4 regions of the Paenibacillus sp. FSL H7-0323 genome follow, and region 1 is predicted to be linked to each of the others. Evidence: predicted binding sites of a transcription regulator. Region 1 holds the regulator's gene; each other region holds the start of a gene.
The links. The regulator Rex, encoded in region 1, represses fermentation and respiration genes when NADH is low (regulators of the CRP and FNR family bind a similar motif). The targets are predictions, from matches to a motif close to TTGTGAAATATTTCACAA.
Positions count from the first base shown of each region.

Region 1 (6,113 bases):
AAATTTTGTCGAGGTTCACATTGGCATGAAGCGGCTTATTTTTGGCATGCAATTCGAGAATCGATCTGCGGCCTTTTTTATCAGGCATGTCCACTTGAATATGACGGTCAAACCGGCCAGGACGCAGCAATGCTGAATCAAGCATTTCTTTACGGTTAGTGGCTGCTACCAGTAGAATGCGTGGTGTTTCGTTGTTATAGATCCCGTCCATCTCAGTCAACAGCTGATTCAAGGTCTGATCATATTCTCGCTGCTGTCCGCCCTCACGCTTACCGCCAATTACGTCAATTTCATCTATGAAAATAATAGCGCTTTGCTTGTTTTCCTTAAGGGCGCGGGTACGGGCATCCTTAAACAAATCGCGGATACGGCCGGCACCGACACCTACGTACATTTCTACAAACTCACTGCCTGATGCTGCCACAAATACAGAGTTTGTATAATGTGCTGCTGCTCTAGCCATAAGGGTCTTACCTGTTCCTGGAGGGCCTGTAAGCAGAATCCCTTTCAAAGGCCGAATCCCGAATTTGCTGATTTCCTCATGCCGGATCAAAAAATCCAACGCTTCACGAAGCTCCTGTTTTGCATTGTCTTGCCCGCCAATTTCTTCAAAAGTAAGCTTTGAAGGTCCATCCTTCTTGCGTTTCTTCCCGGCACCTGCATTTACCGCAAGTCCGCCTCTTAAATGAGCAATGATAAGTAAGGCCGTGAGCATCCCAGCAGCAATTACAATCGGGAATATATTAATGCCTAGAAAAGCCATAAAAATAAACAAGACAGGAATAAATCCGATTAGAATTTCTTTAAGGTATTTAGGCATTATTCCATACCCCCAATGTCGCAGGTTTACGCGGCAAAATAATAAATTTGCTTTCTTTTCCATTACTCAAGCTTACATAGACATTATTGTCATCAATTTCTGTTGAGGCTATCACATTTTTATATTGCGGATATTGCGCTTTGAGTCCATCAAGTTCTGTGGGTATAAGTGTATATTTACGGCTCTCCATGGCTTCGGCTACAGAGAACATCGCTTTATCCCAGTATTCATCCAGCAGTTCACTGGAGTTCTGTTCTACATCAAGTTTTAGTGTACGTCCATCAATCATCGATTTTCCTTCTTGGGAGACGTACTGAACCAGTTCACGTAATTTCGTGCCTGGCTGGAGATCAAGTTTCAAAGTGACCTCATTGCGGTTAATACTGATATGAGAATTATTGACGCCCTCATATTGAGATACAATCTTCTGAAGTGGTTCCTGCATTGCAAACTGACGATACAAAAAGAAGCCACCAAACAATAGAGTAGCCGACAGTAGAGACGTTATCAGCACAGGTACAAGACGTAATTTCAAGAAACGTCCTCCTCTCAAAGATGACAAAATATAAAGCTCATTATAATAATTTATAGCTACTTGAGAGCTCATCAGAGAGACTGAAGTCTCTTATTGCTGTTCTAATTACAAGTAGTAGTATATCACAGGTGTATATACTAATTTCAAAATAAATGTGAATATATTTAAAATTTAATTTTTTAAATATTTCCATCAATACCAAATAAATTCCTCACTTTCGACAAAATCGGCCTTGATTTTTAATCAATCGGCCTATTTTCGTATGTGAATTTAAGGGAATATTCGGTGATAACCACCCATTCAGTATATCACTTAGTATATCACTTTTGTACATCAAATAAATGTAAACAAGCGAACTTATAATAAGTTCGCTTGTTTACTATGCCACCCTTAATTTCCTTATGTTCAGCTTAACTTTTAGGTAAACTGTAACCTTCGCCCATTCGGGACCCATCCGAAAAGCGATAAAATTGATAATAATACCGACCGCTCTGTTTATAAAAAAGCTGCCAAGCATACTCTCCGTTATATACTCCCGGCAGCAAGCGTTCAATCGTTATGTCCGGAAGATCAGCTTTGATAATGCCGCGTATTTGGGCTTCCGAGGTTCCTTTACTTAGTTCCTCAGCAAACACTGCGTCGTCGCCTTCAGCAAATTTTCCATCTACCGTAAAGCGGACCCAGACCATAAGAGCAGTCCCGGCTTCATTTTTCCCAGTTAATACCCAGTACACTGCATTTTCATCCCAAACCGATTTTTGTGCTTTGGTTACCTGTGTTAGACCCGCTCTGGTTTTGGCAACATCCTTAGCGATATCACGCTCGTTCCATTGATCTTTCATAATATAGGCATAGAACTGGATAAGTCCAAACCCCAGGAGCAGAATCAGAACTGACCCCAGGAGGATCCATTTTTTCCTTTTCTTCAAGGTACAGCTCCCTTTCTAGTAATATATCTTTTTTGATTATATAACACACCCGCGCGTTTATCCAAAATTTCATAATTTTCTAGCTTTCCCAGCCTTAAAAATACACAAAAGGCCGCAACTTTTGCTAAAAGCAAAAAGTCGCAGCCTATTATTTATTCGTTATTCTCCAGACTTAACGCTTCAATAAACCTTCGAAGGCTTCTTGCGCTTTACGCCGGATAGCTTCCTCATCCAGGGTTAAGCATTGTCCATGCTTGATGACCTGTTTACCATTCACCCACACATGCTCAACATCCTTAGCGCTAGCAGAGTAAACTGCATGAGACAACAGATCTGTGTGTGGCAGCAAATGCGGCTGATCGATATCAACAGCAATGAAATCTGCTTTCATCCCTACAGCAAGTCTGCCTACATTATTTAAAAAGATGGACTGCGCGCCATATTCTGTAGCCATACGCAGAGCCTCTGGAGCTGGAACAGCCGTTGGATCACCGCTGACACCCTTATGAATGAGAGCTGCAAGCCGCATCTCTTCAAACATATCCAAGTTATTGTTGCTTGCCGCGCCATCCGTGCCAAGAGACACCTTCACACCAGCTTTTAGAAGATCAGTAACCCGAGCCACTCCGCTAGCCAGCTTCAAATTACTGCCCGGATTATGAGATACACCCACATTATGGCGAGCCAAGATCTCAATCTCTTCATCATTTAAATGAACACCATGTGCAACTATCGAGGGACGTGTAAACATGCCAAGCTTCTCTAAGTGAGCTACAGGACGCAACCCGTAATCCGCCACATTTTGTTCCACTTCACGTTTCGTTTCGGACATATGCGTATGCATCGGTAAATCCAGATCATGCGCTGCCTGCACAAACTTAACCAGGAAGTCCGGAGGGCAAGTATAAGGGGCGTGTGGCGAGATCATAGTAGTAATTCTACCGTCAGCCTTTCCATGCCAGTTACGGGCAAAAGAAATCGCTTCCGCAAGCTTGTGATTCTGTACATCCTCTGGACATAACCCGATCACACCACGCATCAATACGGAACGGATACCTGATAACTCAGCTACCTCGGCTACTCGGTCCATATGATCATACATATCGAGGAAGGTCGTAGTTCCACCCTTCAGCATTTCCAATACAGATAAGGAGGTTCCCCAGTATACATCATCACCGGAGAACTTTTCCTCCATTGGCCACATCTTCTCCTGAAGCCACACTTGTAGCGCTAAATCATCTCCATATCCACGCAGCAAAGACATCGCCGCATGACCATGTGTGTTTACAAGTCCAGGCATGAACAGCAGACGGCTGCCATCAACCACTTGCACTCCAGCTTCCATCTGAGGCTCTTCTTTTCCTATGTAAGTGATTAAATCATCTTCAATAGTCATATATCCACTCAGAACCGGCTCATCCGTTCCCGGAGTCAGAAAATACCCGCCCTTAATTATCGTTTTATTGTTGTTCATGTTCACTTTCTTCCTTTCCATCCCGCAAGTAATAAGCAAGACTTTGCAGATCAGTTGTAAAATCAGCTGCATGCACCCGGATATTCGGTGGTGTCTTCAGAATCACAGGGGCAAAGTTCAAAATTGCTTCAATCCCAGAAGAAATGAGGATATCTGCTACATTTTGAGCTTCTGAATCAGGTACGGTAATAATGGCAATGCGAATACCTTGCTCACGAATTGTGCTGCCTAGTTCATCCATCGGTTGCACAGTAAGGGAGTTGATCTTACGTCCAACCTTAGGAGCGTACGAATCAAATATAGCCGTAATTTTCATAGTATCTTTGAGATATGCATTGTAATTAGACAAGGCATGTCCGAGATTACCTGCTCCAACTAAAGCTACATTAAGCTGTTGATCCAGCTTCAGGATATGACGGATTTTCTCAATAAGATACGTTACATCATAGCCGATACCTTTTCTGCCGAAGTCACCAAAATATGCTAAATCCTTACGAATCTGTGCGGGATTAAGATCAAGCTTTTGTCCAAGTTCCTGAGAGGAAACTGTTAATATTTCGCGATTCTGGAGATCATTCAAAAAACGCAAGTACACAGGTAGTCTGCGAACAACGGCTTCTGATATTTTATCCGATTTCATATTTTTCCTCCTAAAAATAGTAATGTTCTTGTGAAAATCCATATTCAAACGTCTACCTCTCCTTATTAAGGACGGTACTGTAACACACCGCCCTTAAGGATAAGGAGGAGCTAAACTGAAGACGAGCGTTTTAAGAAGCGCCGCCATCCTCTAGCCATTCCGCTATGCGAGGGACCATTTGATCAGTAAGCATATGCTCCATTTTGGGACCAGGCAATGAATAAAGGAAATACTTCCCGTAATGAGATTCAATAACCCTTGTATCATAAACAATAACTATTCCGCGATCCTGCGCCGTGCGAACCAGTCTTCCGAATCCCTGCTTAAAACGAATAACCGCTTGAGGAACAGATAATTTCATGAACGGATTCTTCTTCTGGGCCTGCAATAACTCCGACTTCGCTTCCGCCAACGGGTGATTCGGTGGTTGAAACGGAAGTCTCACGATGGCCAGGCAAGTCAGTGCTTCACCTGGAATATCTACACCTTCCCAGAAGCTGCTCGTCCCCAGCAATACGGATGCTGCACTGTCCTGAAAGCGGCGGATCAGCTTGCTCCGGCTGCCACCTTCCACGCCTTGACCAAGCACCGTAATCTCTTGTGAGGCCAAAGCCTCTTTAAGCGGATCATATACCTGACGCAGCATTTTATAAGAAGTAAACAGAACCAGCATCCGCCCACGTGTTGTTTTAGCAGCTTCCGATAATGACTGTACGAGTGTATCGACAAATCGAGCATCGCCCACACTGCCCTTCACACTAGGAAAATCACGCGGTATAACTAACAGTGCCTGCTCGCGATACTTAAAGGGAGAAGGAAGAAGTGAGGTCATTAGACGTCCTTCTTCCGCAGCTTCGTTAAGTCCGAGATTATCAATCATAAATTGAAAAGACTTATCTACAGACAGCGTCGCCGAGGTAAGCACGATGCTTTTTTTCTTATCGAAGAACAACTCTTTAAGCTGGCTGCTAACATCCACAGGGACGGCATACATCTGCAGTGATTTGCTGCGGTAATTTCCATTTGCCTCCAGCCAATATACTACATTATCGTCATTCAGCCCCATAAAGAATCTTACTTGCTCACGGATGGAAGCCAAATCCTTAAATAAACCGCTAATATCAGTAACAAGACTGTCTGCTGAGGATTGGCTTTCCTGGTCGCGCATCTCGTTAAGCATTTTATCACCCTTACGGATGATGTCGCTTAACGTCAGATTCATAGTGTTCTCTAGTGCAACCAATTCATCCCAATCCTTCGGCTTACGGGCGGGAATCAACCGCATAACCAGTTGTCCCGCTTCCCCTGCCCCTGCATCACTGCGTTCCGGCAAAAGGCTGAACAGCTTGTCGCTGAGTGCATCCCAGGTTTCTTTGACGGTAAGCAGATCCGGGTAGATCCGATCGATGACTCCGCTCCATTCTGAAGCCTCTTCACTGCCTGACGACTGTAATATCTGACGCAGAGCAGGAAGCTGTCCGTTTCGGCTATCTTTATACAGTCGCGATAATGTGTGTGCCACAGTGAAATGCTTCATATGCATGCCAAGATGTTTACCAGCCACATCTTCTAAATGATGTGCTTCATCAATGACAAGATGCTCGTAAGCCGGAAGCAGCTGGTGCCCAGCCTTAACATCTGCGAATAGCTTGGAGTGGTTCGTAATAACCACGTCAGCAATCCCAGCTTCATGCTTGGCCCTATGATAATAACAT
Region 1 is NZ_JBBODB010000001.1:2,639,082-2,645,194, forward strand. It holds gene MHH89_RS12020 (AAA family ATPase) at 1-820, opposite strand, end outside; gene MHH89_RS12025 (hypothetical protein) at 813-1,355, opposite strand; gene MHH89_RS12030 (cell wall elongation regulator TseB-like domain-containing protein) at 1,766-2,284, opposite strand; gene MHH89_RS12035 (amidohydrolase) at 2,457-3,758, opposite strand; gene MHH89_RS12040 (redox-sensing transcriptional repressor Rex) at 3,745-4,398, opposite strand; gene dinG (ATP-dependent DNA helicase DinG) at 4,529-6,113, opposite strand, start outside.

Region 2 (6,113 bases), 180 kb from region 1:
CCAAAAGTTTAAACTGACTGTACGTTAAAAAGGAGGACTTATGAAGAAGTTTATAGTTATATCTGGCGTCTCGCTATTTTTGCTGGCGATTTCTTTTAACCCATTGTTCAACTATATACGTGAGTACATAATCTCTGATCAAATTAATCAGCGTTATGAGATAAAGCATGCTGAAAAAGAATATAACCCAATAAACGTACAAGAGATAACGGTTGATGATAAGAATATTAAAATCAGGGAAGAAAAAACAGGCAGGAAAGCAGAGTTGACCCCATGGGATGAAGAGGAGAAGGTCCCGCCTGGTGATATTGTCAAAGTTCAGTTCTTATTAAATGATCAAAAAATCTCCACCCCTGATGAAATATGGCTATCCAATCGGGACAGAGGCAGCAGGTATTTTTCGTGGATAGATATTCTCACAGTAAAGGACCGAAAGACTGGTGAGAATCAAATAAATATAGTCCAAAGACTGACCGACGATAGTCAACCCATGGAAACAAGAAAATGGAAAATCATCACGATTGCACAAGACGGAGAAGTAGACGAAGAGGTTCTCAGCTATGCGCAAAGAAGCAACAATCATTTAGGCGTCAAGCTAATCGAGTTCTCCGGTACCTCCCTTATGGGTATGGGCTATTATTCAGATGTTACTAAGGCCTATCCTAGTATTTTCTTCCCACTCCTATTTCCGTTTCTAACTGGAATAGCGGGTCTCCTGTTATTGATTTTTCTGGTTGTTTTATTACTGTTTGAGCTTCATCTTAGACGCGTTATTAGAAAAAGAGGGCGATAAAGAACACAGGATACGTTCTGAAATTACTTGTAGTTTCGAATTACCTTTAATTTAGTGATAGTTGATAAGGCAAACAGCAGCAGTAAGACTCCGATTGAACCCATGACAGGACCAGGGCTGAAGAGATCAGACAAGGATGAGACAGCAGTAAGACCAATGGATGGGGCTACACTCATGATAGAACCTAATACACCGAACACCCTACCTTGGAGGTCTTCTGAAACTTCCAGCCTAAGGATTGTATTAATCAGCAACGTGCAGAATGAGAACATGAAGCCAATTACAAGAATGATAGGAATGGCAATCGCAGCGGAAGTGACGAATGATAACAGGAGGTACAGGGGACCGAGACATAGCAGTCCAGTCATAATAAGAAATCCTCTATTCTTCAATTTGGAGCCGAGCAGTAAGATCAGACCGGATCCGATCATATAACCAAGTGGAATACAGGCTTCAATAAGTCCAAACTGAAAGGGAGTGGAATCCCACACGTTGACGGCCATAACCTGGGTCAACATCAGGGAGGGGACAAAAAATAAGGTTAAGGTAGGAAGCATAATCATAACGGCTCTTGCAAAAGGGTATCTCCAAATATAGCGAATTCCATCGATCAAATCCTGTGTGAATTTCCGTTCCTTCTTGGGCACGTTGTTTAATTGAGTTGGCAAAGGAAGGGAACGGACCGCTAACACGAGCAGAAAGGAGAGGAAGAATGTAGCTCCATCAAATAAAATAGCGTCGGCTGCTCCAAAACTCGCTACGAAAATCCCACCGGCGGAATAACCAATAGTCCGGCAGATGTTTTCAGACAAGTTCAACAGTCCTACCGCTTTTTGTAGATGTTCTTTACCAACAACAGTAGTGATAGAAGCTTGGTATGCCGGGGACTGGAATAAAGCTGAAATGGTCGTAAGACCCGTCAGTATGGCGACGATAATGAACGAAGTAGAGGGCAGGGAAATGGCTAAAGCTAGTGTCACTACGAGTCCGCAACTTATCAGATCTGTGATCAGCATGAGGGTTCGACGATTGACCCTATCCGCAAAAGTTCCCCCTATCGATCCGAGCAAAGAACTAAGCAATAAATTGATTATCGTGATGATGGCAATCATTTTGGCGCTGCCGGTCGTTTGCAGTACCCATAAACTTAAAGCAATACTATGAAAAGTGTTACCGAACAAGGAAATGGAGTACGAACTGAGTAGAAGCAGGAATCTCCAATTTCCCCAAAGAGAGGGATGAGCTTGAACAGCAGAGGGAACTTGTTTCACTAATACAGGACCAGGCATAAGTTATGCTCCTTTCAACTTAAACGCTTAAGCGAATGGCCAAAAAAATTATTCTACAAAATAACAATTATTTTCTTGTGCGGAGTAGTCAGAATGATGCAATAATTTGTTCATGAGTTCAAATGCAGTAGCCGCTTTATCCCCTGTGAAAATGAATTTATGAACGTCATCTCCTAATATTTCCGGACAATTGCAGGTGCAAAGAACAGAGAGTTGTTCGAACCTCCCGTTTTTTTCAACGTAACTTCCAATAAACTCATTAATGACAATGGCCTCTTTATAGCCCCCCTCCTGTAAGAATGTATTTAATTCCTCCAAATTGACAACGGTGAATATCGCTTCTTGAGGTAATGGAAGACTGTCCTGAATAAAGCGGGTGAGGAAAGAGTTATTGAAGCTCTCCATAATTAAACATACCTGTGAAAGGTCCTGTGGTTTTACCTTTTGCAGAGCTGCTCGATAGTTGAAAAGGACCTGCTTAAAGAGTTTATCTTCAATCATGCTGTCGATCAGAATCAAAGGAATTCCTTCTACAAAATGCTTGGAGATCGAATAAAAGGCTTCCTCGCGCACATCGATCAGAAATACAGCCTCCAGCTTTCTTTCTACGATAATATCCAAAGAAGGCTGGTCAACATCAAGTGAATATAGCAGCGTATGGTAACCAGCATTTGTTAACCGTTGTTCCAAGGCATGTATAAATGAGAACTGGGCATGGAGCTTCCAGTGTGGGGTATGGGCTGCTGTGTTAACAAGCACACCGACCAATCCTGTTTTCTGATTCGCAAGTGAACGTGCTGCCAGATTTGGTATGTAATGCAGTTCCTCGGCAAGCTGAAGAATCTGCTGGCGCGTTTTCTCAGGAATGGTTTGGTTGCCGACACGATTCAGAACATAGCTCACTGTTGCGACGGAGACATTGGCACGAAGTGCGATGTCCTTCATGGTTGTCTTTTTCACCAGTAAATAGCTCCCTTATCCTTGTGATATTTTCTAAAGATTAACATTCTGATTCTAAAGCGTCAATGGGGGGTGAGAGAGCAGTCAGATGACCCTGTTAAGTAGCTAGAAATGGAAGAATGTAGCCCTTGAGATTCAACTCTGGGAAGATCTGCTTGATAATCGTCTTAAGCTAAATTATACGAAACAAGCTTTATGCAAAAGCTGAAAAAATGCTTATTAACCCAATGGTCATCCTTCCGCTGTATTATTTTTATGCTGGAGTTTTGCATAATCCTAACATTAAAAAAGTAAGTGTAGAGTATGATGGTTCCATATCTTTTTCAAGAGAATATCTAATCTAAAGATTTATAGTAATAAAGACTATGAGGATACTTCCGCAGTTGTTGGGAGTGTCCTTTTTGTGTGGAATTAATCACCTTTGTGACCTTTCTTAAAATTTGGGTAAATAAGTATTAAGATCTATGAACTTAAAACGGGCAGCGAGCTGAGGTGTTACTTATGGATACGATTCCGTATGGAGATTAGTGATCTTTGTGAAACCGCTTCAGATAACGACACAATATTGTGAAAATTTTCACCTGTTTATTAAAATTTTTAATATATAATTAATTTATAATCAAAAACAAGGGGGATTTCAAATGAAGTTATTTAAAATGATGTTAGTAGCAGGCGTCTCGGTTGCAGTCTTGTCTGGTTGTGGTGCGAATAATAATAATGCGACTAATTCGGCGGCTACTACGGCTCCAACTACAGAGCAAACGGATGCAGTTACTACAGCTTCAATCGTAAATCAAGCAGATGCGTTTACCAAGGCTGTAAGTAAAGATGGAAATTGGATTATTGCCATCCTAAATGATGTGACGATTGCCCAAGATGTTGTTGTTGAAGGCGAATTCCATGATAAAGGGGCCGCAGACGGCGACATCTACCGTAAGATTGCTCTTTATGCCCAAGACGCTGATCACAAAGTTACTGCCAATTACACACTCACTGTACCTAAGTTAACTGTACAAAGTGAAAATTTACGAGTTCAAGGCGGAACCATTAAAGGTGATGTTTATGTAGAAGCGAACGGATTTAATCTGCATGAAACCTCGACTATTGATGGCAATCTTTACTTCGCAAACGAAGATGTGAAAGCAACTGCAGGGATTGAAGGTAAAGTAACTGGGGCAACTGAAGTTAAATAAGTTAGTGATGTTTTCGATTAGTTAGATGTAGAAGTTGAAGGACTAAATAGATAGAATTATTCGGATAGGTTCAGGAAAAAGGAATCAGTATGAATGGGCAAACTCATAATGGACTACTCCCCATCTAGTTACCATATGAGAGCCGACGGAAGCTTTGAAGTAACAAGTAATGGAGTATTGAAGTGTACAGTAGATGGTTTTAACTGTATTTTGTACAACTAGTATGCTCAAAATGCTCGGCCAATGAAAATAGCTGTATTTAGTACATCTATTTTCTTGATTTAATACTCTACAGGCTATTTCTCTAGTTTTTAATTGTATAGAATACACTTAAAGTTAGAATTAGCCCTTGTGGATATGGAATAAGTGTATAGAATGCAGTTATCTTACAAATTTCAACAAGATAGTGCGTTACAACGGAGTGGGTATCCGAAAGCTACAAATGATTAAGCTTAGCTCGTAACCTACTCAAGCAAACCACCGCAGACCCAAAACACCAGGCAGTGAACCTCCAACGGAGAATCGCTGCCTGGTTGTTTTTTGTGGATGAATATATGAACTATTGTTGATTTTCTTCATATTGACTTATAATATTACTACCACTACTAGGAGGAACACATATGTCTAAGGAGTATTCGCGCACATATATTGAGAGCGTAAAGCTTGAAATGTTAAATAGGTTGGGATTAAAGCAGGTGTTCTTCAAGGAGCAAATAGGGGATAGCTTAATTTTTGAAGCTGTGGGCTTTGATAAAGGGGCAAAACATCGCTTTTGCGTTAGACCAAAGACGAAAACGATTGATGAATTCATTTCAGGCAAATGGATGAAGGTCCGCAGTTTTATAATCAAAAGTGTGGATATTTAATGTTGAACCCTATAAAGGTAGCCCCGTTAATCGGAGTTACCTTTTTATTTTTTGACCCATAGTCATTGATAATGTGAAGTATCTCCATACAGATCGATGGTTGTATTGTTATCAGTTAGGGTTACTTTACATAATGCTGTAGAGAGAATATCCGGTAACTCTCCAATTTCCTGCAATGATTTATTGAGAAAATAAGCCATAATGACTTTTAAAGTCATCCGATGTGTGACGATGAGCACTTCTAGCCCTACGTTATCGTTTATGATACGCTCCATTGTCGGCACTACTCTTTGTTCAAGCTGCTTGTAAGTTTCACCTGAGGTTAGAGGAATATATAGATCCGGTCTGGTGAAAAAATGGGAATATTGTAAAGGGGATTCTAGTTGTATCTGATCCGTATTCATTCCTTCCCAGCTCCCCATGTTAATTTCCATTAAAGAAACTTGCTGATAAATAGGTAAACTCCGCTTTCCCCGTAAAATCTGCGCAGTATGCAATGCTCTTGGACTAGTACTAGAATAAATTGCGCCTAAGTTTTCTACTTCCAAACGATCTCTTAACCATTCCGCCTGCTGTTCGCCCAAGGCTGTAAGCGCAGAATTTTGATGCCCTTGCATTCGTTTTTGTAAATTCCATTCTGTTTGCCCGTGGCGGGTTAAGTATAATACTGTTTTTGTCATTAACGAGACCTCCCTTATGAATAGTTGTAAGTATAAGATAAATAAATATAAATAAACAATATATAATAGTTAACATCCATAATGTATAGTTATAGTAAAATGGCTGAGGATAAGCGGCGAATACAGATATTATTTTATGAAGTGAGGAAGAGTTGACGATGAACTATCATGTATTAAAATTGTTTTATTACGTTGCGATCACAGGTAGTGTGACCAAAGCCTCTGAACGTTTGCATATCAGTCAACCCGCTATATCAGCGCAAATCCGTAAGTTTGAACGGGAGAATCATATTTTATTATTTGAAATTAAAGGAAAGAGGATGGTGCTCACC
Region 2 is NZ_JBBODB010000001.1:2,463,850-2,469,962, reverse strand. It holds gene MHH89_RS11290 (hypothetical protein) at 41-793, shown strand; gene MHH89_RS11285 (MFS transporter) at 817-2,082, opposite strand; gene MHH89_RS11280 (LacI family DNA-binding transcriptional regulator) at 2,131-3,042, opposite strand; gene MHH89_RS11275 (polymer-forming cytoskeletal protein) at 3,684-4,235, shown strand; gene MHH89_RS11270 (hypothetical protein) at 4,856-5,101, shown strand; gene MHH89_RS11265 (histidine phosphatase family protein) at 5,164-5,781, opposite strand; gene MHH89_RS11260 (LysR family transcriptional regulator) at 5,940-6,113, shown strand, end outside.
Region 2: the regulator Rex is predicted to act here: its motif matches at 3,608-3,625, upstream of MHH89_RS11275 (polymer-forming cytoskeletal protein).

Region 3 (6,113 bases), 2.3 Mb from region 1:
GTAATATCCAGTCCATAGCCCATACATGTCTCATATATTGTGGGAAACCGATGCTTCACCATCTCTGGAGATTCATGTGTAATATCCAAATAAACGAACGTTGATTTAGTATGTTCCATTTCACTTACAATAGCTCGTGCTACAATATCCCGCGGAGCCAGCTCAAGCAGGTCATGATAACGTTCCATGAACCGTTCTCCATTAATATTGCGCAAGACTGCTCCTTCCCCACGCACAGCTTCGGAGATTAAAAATCTAGGAGCTCCCGGGTAACTAAGTGCTGTAGGATGAAATTGAATAAATTCCATATCTCGTATATGAGCCCCAGCGCGATAGGCGATTGCTACTCCATCTCCTGTAGCTACTTCTGGGTTGGTAGTGTATCGATATAATTGTCCTGCTCCACCAGAGCACAGAATGGTCGCATCCCCTTGCAGGAACAACCTTCCACCACCGGGCCGTTGCAATAATGCGCCTACACATTCTCCACCTTCAGTGATGAGATCGATAACATAATGATCATCCCAGACCTCAATATTCTCATGTTCGGCTACCTGTTCCGCCAATGCACGAACAATCTCATAACCTGTAGCATCCCCATTAGCATGTAAAATACGGCGGTGGCTGTGCGCACCTTCCTGAGTCAAAGCCAGTACCCCATCTTCCTTATCAAACAGAGTTCCTAAGCGAATTAACTCATGAACGCCTTCCGGCCCTTCATTAACAAGTGCATCGACAGCTGTTGAGGAGCAAAGACCTGCTCCGGCCATTAAGGTATCCTGCCGGTGGTAAGCAGGGGAATCATCCTCAGCTATAACAGCTGCGATCCCCCCCTGTGCATAGCGAGTATTACTTTCCATTACTGATTTCTTTGTGATCATTATGACACGCCGATCTTCACTGGCTTTAATAGCTGTGAATAACCCGGCAATCCCTGAACCAATAACAATACAATCTGTCTTTACCGTAGGAATATCCCGAAGATCAAAATCAACCAAATATTGTGGAATCATGACCGCTTTTCACCTGTTTCAACGAAAGAGTAGCGCATGCTACCGGACTTGTAGCATGCGCTCTAGGGATGTTCTGGCTTTGTCGGCGACAGCAGGCGGTACATAGATTTGTGGCTTCATCGTCTCCAGGCATTTCACCAGTTTTTTTAGATTATTAACTTTCATATTAGGACAAACAAGAAATTTGGTAGCAAAATGGAATTCTTTATCTGGACTATCCTTACGAAGCTGATATCCGGTACCATCTTCCGTTCCAACGATAAATTGCTTACGATCCGATTTCCGGCAATACTCCAGAATTGATGTAGTGCTGCCTACATAGTCACCCATGGCGACTACTTCAGGACGACACTCTGGATGAACTACAAATTCCGCATCTGGATATTTTGCTCTCATTTCTACTACATCTTTGACGGTCAACATGTCGTGAGTGTTGCAATAGCCTTCCCAAATAATCAGCTTCTTGCCCGTCTGATCTTGTACATATTGACCAAGATTCTTATCTGGGACCCAAATAATCTCTTCGGCGTCAAGGGATTCGATTACTTTCACAGCATTAGCAGAGGTACAACAAATATCGGTTTCTGCTTTAATCTCGGCGGACGAGTTGATATAAGTGACTACTTTAGCATTTGGATGTTGAGCTTTTAGCTTACGCAAACCGTCTACATTGACCATATCTGCCATTGGACAGCCTGCACGTTCATCAGGAATAAGGACGGTTTTGTTCGGGGCTAGAATTTTTGCACTTTCCCCCATGAAATGAACACCGCAGAATACAATAACTTCTGCATCTGTCTCTGCAGCCTTCTGAGCGAGTAAAAAAGAGTCGCCCCGGAAATCGGCAACCTCCTGAATTTCATCACGTTGATAATAATGAGCTAAAATGATTGCGTTTCGTTCCTTTTTAAGCTGTTCAAGACGTATACGAAGTTCTCGATTCTGTTCCTGCTTGCGCTCAAGCGCCAGAGCTTCCACCGATTGTTCTCCCCCTTAAATCCTCGCGGCTTTTCGCCGACATGATGTTATCAAATGGCATGCGCCATCATGGTGAAAAAATGAACATGCTGATATAAATAGTAAGTAATATTAATCACTAATGTACACAACGTTCCAGCCTCTGTCAATGTAACTGGACAGGCTTTAAGGCATAGAATCCCTTAAAAATTAAAATAAAAAATCCGGAGAACAGTTACGTTCTCCGGATAAATTTACATCATATGAATGGTGGACCCAATTAGGTAAGGCTAGTGCCCCCACCTTTGTTGTCATCACCGGAACCGTCATTACCCTCAGAATCAGGGTTATTCGGGATATCCTTCGACAGGTCAGGAAGTGTGGACTGTTCATCCTCAGGCTTGCCTTGAATGCGAACTCGCACATCACCGATATTGTCGATGACAGGCTCGCCAACTTCATGGGCAACACCTTCGCCACCCTCTGGTTTACCATCCTCGGAAAGGAATCCTTGTTCAATCAGTTGTGTGATCTGATCAAGCTCAAGTGTTTCTTTCTCAAGTAATGTATTGGCAATCAAGTGCATTTCTTTGGAGTGTTTGATCAACAGATCTTTACAACGTTCGTAACTCGAAGTAATAAAGTTCTGCATTTCCTGATCAATCTCATAAGCAATGGAGTCACTGTAATTCTGTTCATGCCCAATATCACGACCCAAGAATACTTGACCTTGAGAAGATCCGAACTGCATAGGTCCAAGCTTATCGCTCATACCATACTCCATAATCATGGCACGCACGATGCGCGTAGCCTGTTGGAAGTCACTGTATGCACCCGTACCGATCTCACCAATAAACAATTCTTCAGCAACACGTCCACCAAGTAATCCAGTAACCTTATCCAAAAGCTCCTGCTTGGTAACGATCATCCGATCTTCCTTCGGAAGCATAATAACATATCCGCCTGCACGTCCGCGTGGGATAATAGTAACTTTATGCACCATATCGGCGTGCTCAAGGAAGTAACCAGCAATAGTATGGCCTGCTTCATGATAAGCTACAATACGTTTCTCGCGGTCACTGATCACACGGCTGCGTTTCTCAGTACCTACGATAACACGGTCAATAGCTTCATCCACTTCAATCATGGAAATATCTTTACGGTTACGACGTGCAGCTAGCAAAGCTGCCTCATTCAGCAGATTCTCCAGATCAGCACCTGTGAATCCGGTTGTGCGTTTAGCAACAACATCCAGTCTTACATCTTTCGTAAGCGGTTTGTTACGAGCGTGAACCTTAAGTACAGCTTCACGGCCTTTCACATCAGGACGGTCAACCGTAATTTGACGGTCAAAACGTCCTGGACGAAGCAATGCCGGATCAAGTATATCAGCGCGGTTAGTCGCCGCTACAATAATAATGCCTTCGTTACCACCGAATCCATCCATCTCAACCAGCAATTGGTTAAGCGTCTGTTCACGCTCGTCATGTCCGCCACCAAGACCGGCACCACGCTGACGACCCACAGCATCAATTTCATCAATGAAGATAATACATGGAGCATTCTTCTTAGCATTCTCGAACAAATCACGTACCCGAGAAGCACCGACACCCACGAACATTTCCACAAAGTCAGAACCGGAAATACTAAAGAAAGGTACGCCAGCTTCACCTGCTACCGCACGGGCAAGCAATGTTTTACCTGTTCCCGGAGGACCTACAAGCAATACGCCCTTAGGAATACGTGCGCCGACAGCTGCAAATTTGCGTGGATCTTTCAGGAACTCAACGACTTCGACAAGCTCTTGCTTCTCTTCGTCCGCCCCTGCAACATCCTCAAAGCTGATTTTCTTCTTCTCTTCATTATATAACCGAGCCTTGCTCTTGCCGAAATTCATGACTTTACCGCCGCCACCTTGCGCCTGGTTAAACAGGAAGAAGAACAAGATGAACATAATTACCAGCGGGATAATTGAAGAAAGGAATGTCAGCCAAATGCTGGTACCTTCCATTTTCTTCTGAGTTAATTCAATCCCATTAACATCACTGGCTTGAATCAGTTCATTGATAGCGGCATCTGTAGGAGGAATATATGTGGAGAAGCTTTTCGATTTAGTATCGGCAGGCAGCTCTCTATACTCGCCTGTGACCAGAAAGGCATTACCCTCAAACTGAACCGTCAAATCCTTCACATTGTTGTTCTTGATCTCCTGCCGTAACTCGTCGTATCTAGGGAAATCGGCGGCTTCATTTCCATTGCTCACAAACTGGACAATACCCACCACGACTAAAAATAAAATCAAATAAAAACCAGAATTCCGGATGAACCGATTCATCCCCTACCTCCTCTCACAACACTCAAGTTATTGTACCATAGCCTCTTGGGACACCTCAAATAAAGGAAGTTGTGGGTATCCGATCCGTATGATCGAGGCAGTCCTTAGTTCAATTGGAATAAATCTCAGGTTTCAGTACTCCAACATATGGGAGGTTCCGATACCGCTCGGCATAATCCAATCCGTAGCCTACTACAAATTCGTCAGGTAACACGAAGCCTGTGTAGCTGGCTTCAAGATTAACAGTGCGGCCTGATGGTTTATCAAACAAGGTAACCACAGAGATAGTAGCAGCATTCCGGTTGCGGAGCAACTCAATTAAATAGCTGAGTGTAAGACCACTGTCAATAATATCTTCAACGATCAAGATATCGCGGCCTTCTACCGATACATCCAAATCCTTAATAATTTTGACTACTCCAGAGGACTTGGTGGATGCTCCATAGCTGGACACTGCCATGAAATCCATCTCAACAGGTACTGTAATGGCTTTAACCAAATCTGCCATAAATATAAACGCACCTTTTAGTACACAAATTACTAAAGGGGTACGACCTGCGTATTCTTCGCTCAGTGTTCGACCGAGCTCCTTAATTTTCTGCTGAAGTTCCTCTTCGGTGATCAATACTTCTTGAATATCGTTTTGCAACTTGCGAAACCTCCTAAGTTATACTATGAAAGACTTACTTCGACCATTACGTGACTTCGTGGTCATCCAGCTCTGCCAGAGACAATAGAAGTACGGAGGTCGTGTGCCGCCCTACTGCGGCATGCATCGAGCGTCTTACGCCCGGAATCCAGACGATATTGCCCAAACCATCACAAACGAGGGGAATCAATGACCGTTCGGAAGCAGGTATTTTATCATCAATATAAATATCTTTTACCTTTTTGCTTCCGTTTAATCCCATGATCCTTATGGTATCTCCAGGCAATCGGGATCGTATCGTCAGTGGAAAGACCAGTTCATCACGGTCAAACCAAGCCGACATCTTCCCATAATCCTCCCCCTGTACAAAAAAGTTTTCTCTCTCCAGTACCGCCATCGACATCACCTTACCTATTTCCTCCAATTTAAGCTCAGAGTCCGGTAAAAACAGACGATATGTATAGCTTGCCTGTGGCGTCGTGGGCTTGGACGAGAACAAGATACTATCATATTGCCGCACACAAGTCAGGCCTCCACCCAAATCCAAGCTCCAGGTGGTGGGATAGCTCTGCAGCGTTCCCCGACGTACAGCTTCAATCTTGGGGAAATCAAGGGCAGATAAATCCGCCGACAGATAATTTAATATTAGTTTAATCAAACGCCGTTGTAAAGCGGAGGGTATGGCAGCAAATGAAGCTCTGTTAAAGGTGTATTTCCCATCCCCTTCCGAAACTAGCTCTTCAAAGCATTTTGCCGCAGACGTCTCCATATACTCATCTTCAGCTCCCGCAATTTCCGCAAGCTGTACGAGGGATTGCCTCACTCTGCCATTATACTTTTCCAGAAAAGGAAGAACTTCCAAACGAATGGCATTCCGCTTGTATTTCGTCAGCAGATTGGTGGCATCCTCAGCATAAGTGAAACCTTCATTTTGGCATAACCCTAAAAGTGCTGTTTTGTTAATACGTAGGAATGGGCGAATGAGTTCCACCTTTTTTTCTGTTCTTTTCCACTTGATACCCGACAGTCCAGATAAGCCACTTCCGCGTAATAGACGCATAATTACAGTTTCTGCCTGATCATCAGCATGATGAGCCAGAGCAACAGAACGCGCCCCATATCGGTGAGCCGTATCAATCAGAAATTCGTACCGCTTCTC
Region 3 is NZ_JBBODB010000001.1:4,953,205-4,959,317, reverse strand. It holds gene nadB (L-aspartate oxidase) at 1-1,013, opposite strand, end outside; gene nadA (quinolinate synthase NadA) at 1,053-1,991, opposite strand; gene ftsH (ATP-dependent zinc metalloprotease FtsH) at 2,251-4,305, opposite strand; gene hpt (hypoxanthine phosphoribosyltransferase) at 4,415-4,954, opposite strand; gene tilS (tRNA lysidine(34) synthetase TilS) at 5,001-6,113, opposite strand, start outside.
Region 3: the regulator Rex is predicted to act here: its motif matches at 2,062-2,079, upstream of nadA (quinolinate synthase NadA).

Region 4 (6,113 bases), 3.1 Mb from region 1:
GTCTCCGTCAAGAAGATGAAGGAGATTGCTCAAGATGTAATGCTATATGACCAGTCAGGCCAGCTTATCGTCGATTGCAGAGAGCTGGGTGAAGGAGATGGAGCAGAGGATGCAGCAGATAAGAAGAACATGAGTGTATTTGAGGCTCCAATTCAAAATGTGGAAGGCTGGAAGTTAGTACTCAAAGTACCGAATTCAAGTCTATCGTTAGCGGTGATCAAAACCCAACGGACTGCATTGCTGGTAGGCATTCTTATCGGTAGTGCGTTTATCGTCTTTCTGCTGCTGCTTGCTTCTTCCATTATTCGTCCAATTCAGTCGCTTCGCCAGGTAATGGAAAATGTGCAGAACGGCAACCAAACCATACGTGCAGATGTTACGCGCTCGGATGAGATCGGCGATCTTGGACGAAGCTTCAATGACATGCTTGTTCAATTATACGCTGTGGAGCAGGACCGAAAGGAGATGGAACTCAGACTGATTCATGAGCAGATCAAGCCGCACTTTTTATACAACACATTGGATACGATCCAGTGGATGGCAACGGAACATGGAGCAGACAATGTGGTGGAGATGGTGGAAGCGCTTAGCGCGTATTTCCGATTAGGGCTTGGAACAGGCAGTCCCTACATTCTGCTTGATCAGGAGTTGTACCATGTCGAGAGTTATCTTCATATTCAAGGTGTGCGATATGAGGAGATTCTGGACTACGAGCTTCGATATGATGAAAAGCTTGCTCAGTGCCAAGTCGTTCGCTTCATGCTGCAGCCTTTGGTGGAAAATGCGATTTATCACGGGATTAAGCCACTTGGGGATCAAAAGTGCAAAATTTCGATTACAGCATATCAACAGGCCGATGATTTGGTCATTAAGGTTGAAAATAATGGGGTTATGATTCCGGAAGAGAAGCTTGAGCAGATAAATCAAGCCCTTCTTGATGATGCATATGATCGTTCTGCCACAGGCTTTGGGCTATACAGTGTAAACCATCGCATTCGACTAGCTTACGGGGTGCCATATGGCCTTGCAGTGAAGAGCGAAGATGGGATTACCGTTATGGTCATTCGAATACCTTTGGACGGGGAGTGGAATGAAGATGTGGAAGATTGTCATCGTCGATGATGAAACGATCATTCGCAAAGGCTTGCGACAATACATTGAGGAGAGTCCGTATCTTTTTGAGGTTGCAGGAGAAGCGAAAAGTGCAAACGAAGCATTGAATATGGTGGAGGAAGCCCCACCACATGTATGTCTTGTGGACATCAACATGCCGAATATGAATGGGCTCGATCTGATGAATATATTGCGCGAACGCTGCCCGTCGGTTCTGGTTGTCATCATCAGCGGGTACGATAACTTTGAATATGCGCGTCAAGCCGTGCAACTGCAAGCATTCGATTATGTATTGAAACCTGTGCCGAAGAGTGATCTGAACAAGCTGCTTCATCGGATCGATGAGCATCTTCAGGTAAAATATCCTTTGCATTCACATGAAGACAGGGTGGATAAGGAGCGGGAGCTTCCCGGGTATACAGGGGATGGAACAGTGCTTATCCAAAAAGTGACCGAGTATATTGACAGTCATTATCAGGATCCGGAGCTGTCTATTACTCGAGTAGCAGCACTATTTCATATCAACCAAACCTATCTTAGTAAGCGTATGAAGCAAGAAATCGGTGCTTCATTCCTTGACTATGTCACCGAGCTTCGGATATCGAAGGCGAAGGAGATTCTGGATGACGTAATGCCGAATATCAAAATCGGGGATCTGGCCGTGAAGGTAGGGTATAAGAGCCAGTACTATTTTAGTCGTGTGTTTAAAAATAGAGTCGGCTCAAGCCCCTTAGAGTACAAAAAGCATCCGTTCGGTTATGGATAGGAGGGCCATTCTCGTCCCTCTGCAGCACGCCATAGATGTTATGCTCGGAGTTGCCTTCTATCAAAACGGTTGGGTTTTAAACATGAGCGAGAAGATGAAGTTAAAGCATCCAATAGTGAAATATTTTTATGAACTAAGGCGTCAAGAGCAGATAAACTGTCTGGAAGTGTCTTAGGGCTCCTCATATAAGTTTGTTCACATTGTCCACCCACGCATGTGGAGAGTGTCGCTCTACTGGTAAGGAAGGATACAGTGCTATGAAATCCTTATATTTATTGGACTTTACGGACAAGTATGAGAAAAAATGTTGTTAAAGAGATGGCATCATTGCCGTCTCTTTTTTGTTTCACTTTTTTAGCATTGCTCTGACTCTGGTTCCCGCTGCCGCATCCTACGATCACAAGCATGAAAGACTGCACGAAAATTAGTGTTGATGCTTATGTTTAACCCCTCTCTGCTCTGCTAGGTGACAGGCATCATAGACGTACCTGCGTGATGTTGCTACGATGTTCCATGGAAATTAAGTGAAAGTGATCACAAGAAATTACAGAAGGAGTCATTTATCGTGAAAAGAATCGTAACCCTAAGCACCCGCAAACTGATGGATACCGCAAAACACGGCGGATGCGGCGCATGCCAGACCTCTTGCCAGTCCGCTTGTAAAACTTCCTGCGGCGTTGCAAACCAGAAGTGTGAAAATGCAATGAACAGATAGGATTCGGAATTTTACCGCCCATTGCTCTGCTGATGGGCGGCTATTTTTAAGAAATGGATACTATCCCTAAAGGATGGCGAAGCCGTTTCTACTTGTGTGCAAAAGGAGCTTGATTAGTAAGTATGATTCATCAATATAAACTAAACGGATACAATATCGTGCTCGATACCTATAGTGGCTCGGTGCATGTTGTTGATGACCTAGCATATGAAATTATAGCGGATTATGAGAAAACTTCTGTCGATCAAATCGTGACAACAATGTTGGATAAATATAAAGATGATTCCAGCATTTCCGAGAGCGACATTCGAGAAACCATCGTGGATATCGAGGCGCTTATAAATGATGGACAGCTTTTTACAAAAGATGAGTATGAGAACCTCTCGCTCGATTTAAAAAAACGAAAAACTTATGTCAAGGCACTCTGCCTCAATGTTGCGCATACCTGTAATTTGTCATGTGACTATTGCTTCGCTAGTCAGGGGAAATACAACGGAGATCGAGCAATCATGAGCTATGAGGTTGGACAAAAAGCTATCGATTATCTGCTTGAAAACTCAGGTCATCATCGAAACCTGGACATTGACTTTTTCGGCGGGGAACCACTTTTAGCCTGGAAAGTGGTTAAACAGATCGTAGCTTATGCAAGAAGCAAAGAACAAGAATACAAAAAGAAGTTCCGCTTCACCTTCACGACGAACGGGATGTTGCTGAACGATGAGGTCACTGAGTTTTTAAATCAGGAAATGTACAATGTCGTATTAAGCCTGGATGGAAGAAAAGAGGTTCATGACCGGCTTCGCCAAACGGTTAACGGAAAAGGCAGCTATGATCATATTCTTCCGAAGTTTCAGGAATTCGTTCGTAAGCGCGGAGACCAAGAGTACTATGTACGAGGAACCTATACGCGTAATAATGTCGATTTCACCAACGATATATTTCATATCGCAGACCTTGGTTTTGACAAGATCTCGATGGAACCAGTCATCTGTGATCCAAAGGAACCTTATGCACTTACCGAGGAGGACCTGCCGGAGATCTACAACCAGTACGAAATTCTCGCCAAGGAAATGATTGGACGTGATGAGCAGGGCAAGGGGGTTACCTTTTATCACTACATGCTTGACCTCTCGGAAGGACCTTGCATCCAGAAGAGAATTACTGGCTGTGGTTCAGGAACCGAATATCTTGCTGTCACCCCCTGGGGAGAGCTTTTTCCTTGTCACCAGTTCGTCGGGGATGAAGAATACAGCATGGGAAACCTCTGGGATGGCATCACAAAACCTGAGCTGCAATGTCAATTCCAAGAGAGCAACTGCTACTCGAAGCCGGAATGCAAGGACTGCTGGGCTAAACTCTACTGCAGCGGTGGTTGTCCTGCCAATGCACTGCACGCGACGGGTTCCCTGGTCGGAACCTATGATTTCAGCTGTGACGTCTTCCGCAAAAGAGTCGAATGTTCCATGATGGTGAAGGTGGATGAATCTATTAGAGCGATGGAAGAGCAATCTAGCTAGTTAACGTAACGGATGAATAAACTATAACCGAGAAATAGACACTTTTAAATAAAGTGCCTTTCTCGGTTTTTGTATGAATTTAGAGAAGGAGGACCGTAAAACAAGAAAGGGATCGGTTTCTGTAAAGGGCAGATCACTAATCGTTTTTTAATCTGAATCTATGGAATAAATTCTGTGCGTTGCTCGATAAATTTGGAAGCAAGGAGCAGGGCGGGGCTAAAGAAGTGAAGAGATTGAGGATCGGATGTATGGAGAAGGGGCAAACCCGGAGCCAACAAGCCTGTCCTCTGTTTTGTTATAGAAAGTGGAATTACATGTCCCAGAGCAAATTGAAGCAATAACTGGAGGGGGTTCTCAGTCATGCGCTAGAGGGAATTGGATAAAATGTGAAAAATATATGCCCAGTTGTAATACTTTCACCATGTTCATTACTCCCAAAATAAGCAAATATAGATACAGAAGCTGATACGATAATGCAGCCGTTTAAAAAATCATCGAGCTGTTCTGATTGTTATTGAAGGAATTATAGGAAGAGGTGTTGTGAACGATGGTTATTTTCTTCGATAGAGCTAAACGGCCGCTTTGGGAGGGCAGGCCCTCCATTTACTCCCATATTCAGGTACAAGGAGAATCCGTGGACGGATCGCTGCCGGATGACGAAGAATTCTGGTCCGGTGATAAACTCAGATGGGTAGCGGGCGGTTTGGATGGAGCTTTTGGACATCATGCCGGACCTGCTAAGATGACGGATGAGGCAAGAGAGCTGGTTCGCCTGCTGGCGAAGCAATCCAGAAAGCCTAAGAATTCAACAAGAAAAGCCCTATATGCTAAGCTTGTGAAGACAGATATAGGAGGAATGATGGATGTCGTTCTGGATGAGGTACGCAAGCAGCCCGGGATACAGCCGGACTCCGTATTCCATGAAGCGAAATGGTTAGCGGAGAATGCGGCGCACCGAAATGTCGTCAAATTCGGGATTGCCTTACTGGGCCTTTTTCAAAACGAGCAAGTTAAGGATTTGCTTCTAACGTTGGGGAGACATGAGGAATTTACGCTTTATGCCGTGGTTGCGATTCATAATGGAATGGAAGACAGCAATCAAGTTCTATTTGAATTGGCTCAACAGGTTCATGGATGGGGGAAAATACATATCGTCGAGAGACTTGACCCTGCTAGTCAGGAGATAAAAGATTGGCTGCTGCGGCAAGGATGCCACAACAACGTCATGAACGAATATTTAGCCTGTATTTGTGCTAGAAATGGTGGCTTGAGGGAGGCACTTTCTGCTGACCAGGTAGATAGTGCATTATTGGATGGGGCAGCCGATATCATTGAAGCGCTATTGAATGGCGGGCCTGCTGAGGACATGGATGATTATGAGCATGCTCCACAGGTGTTATTTGATTACGTGAGGCTCACTGGGAAGATAGGAGGAACTGCAAAGCATCTGTCAGCTATATTTAGCATTTACGATTTCCTGGCTGAGGATGAGGAGAAATGGACCGAACGGATGTCTGCGGGCTGGAGCGAGCAGTTAAGAAGCGATATCAGCGATGCTTGCCAATCGATTATGGCTAACATCAAGTGGATGAGTATCGTTATGGATGCTGTTAACAGCGGTGATTCGCCGGACCGTTACTATGGCGTAGCTTGTGCTGAAAAGCTTGGCATTGATATTTGGGACACTCTCTACAATCAGCTTGCAGCCAACCCGCTACAGGATTTCTATTACTATCAGCTCATGAAATCGAATGATCCAAACCGAATTCATAAGTTCGTTCAATTCGCCATCGAACACCTTCCTTTGCAACAAATCGCAACTGGACCAGGGAATGAGATGGGATTCGGCGAAGAATATGCAGCACATAGGAAATTGGGAGCTATCTTGCAGAGCCTGGACCGGTTCGAGGGGATAGGGGCAGAGTTGATCCTCACTGGCCTGAATAGTCCAGTGACCTCCAACCGGAACATAGCGATTAAGACATTGGAGAGCTGGGACGTT
Region 4 is NZ_JBBODB010000001.1:5,696,206-5,702,318, forward strand. It holds gene MHH89_RS25570 (histidine kinase) at 1-1,122, shown strand, start outside; gene MHH89_RS25575 (response regulator transcription factor) at 1,097-1,879, shown strand; gene scfA (six-cysteine ranthipeptide SCIFF) at 2,445-2,594, shown strand; gene scfB (thioether cross-link-forming SCIFF peptide maturase) at 2,717-4,111, shown strand; gene MHH89_RS25590 (limonene hydroxylase) at 4,659-6,113, shown strand, end outside.
Region 4: the regulator Rex is predicted to act here: its motif matches at 2,402-2,419, upstream of scfA (six-cysteine ranthipeptide SCIFF).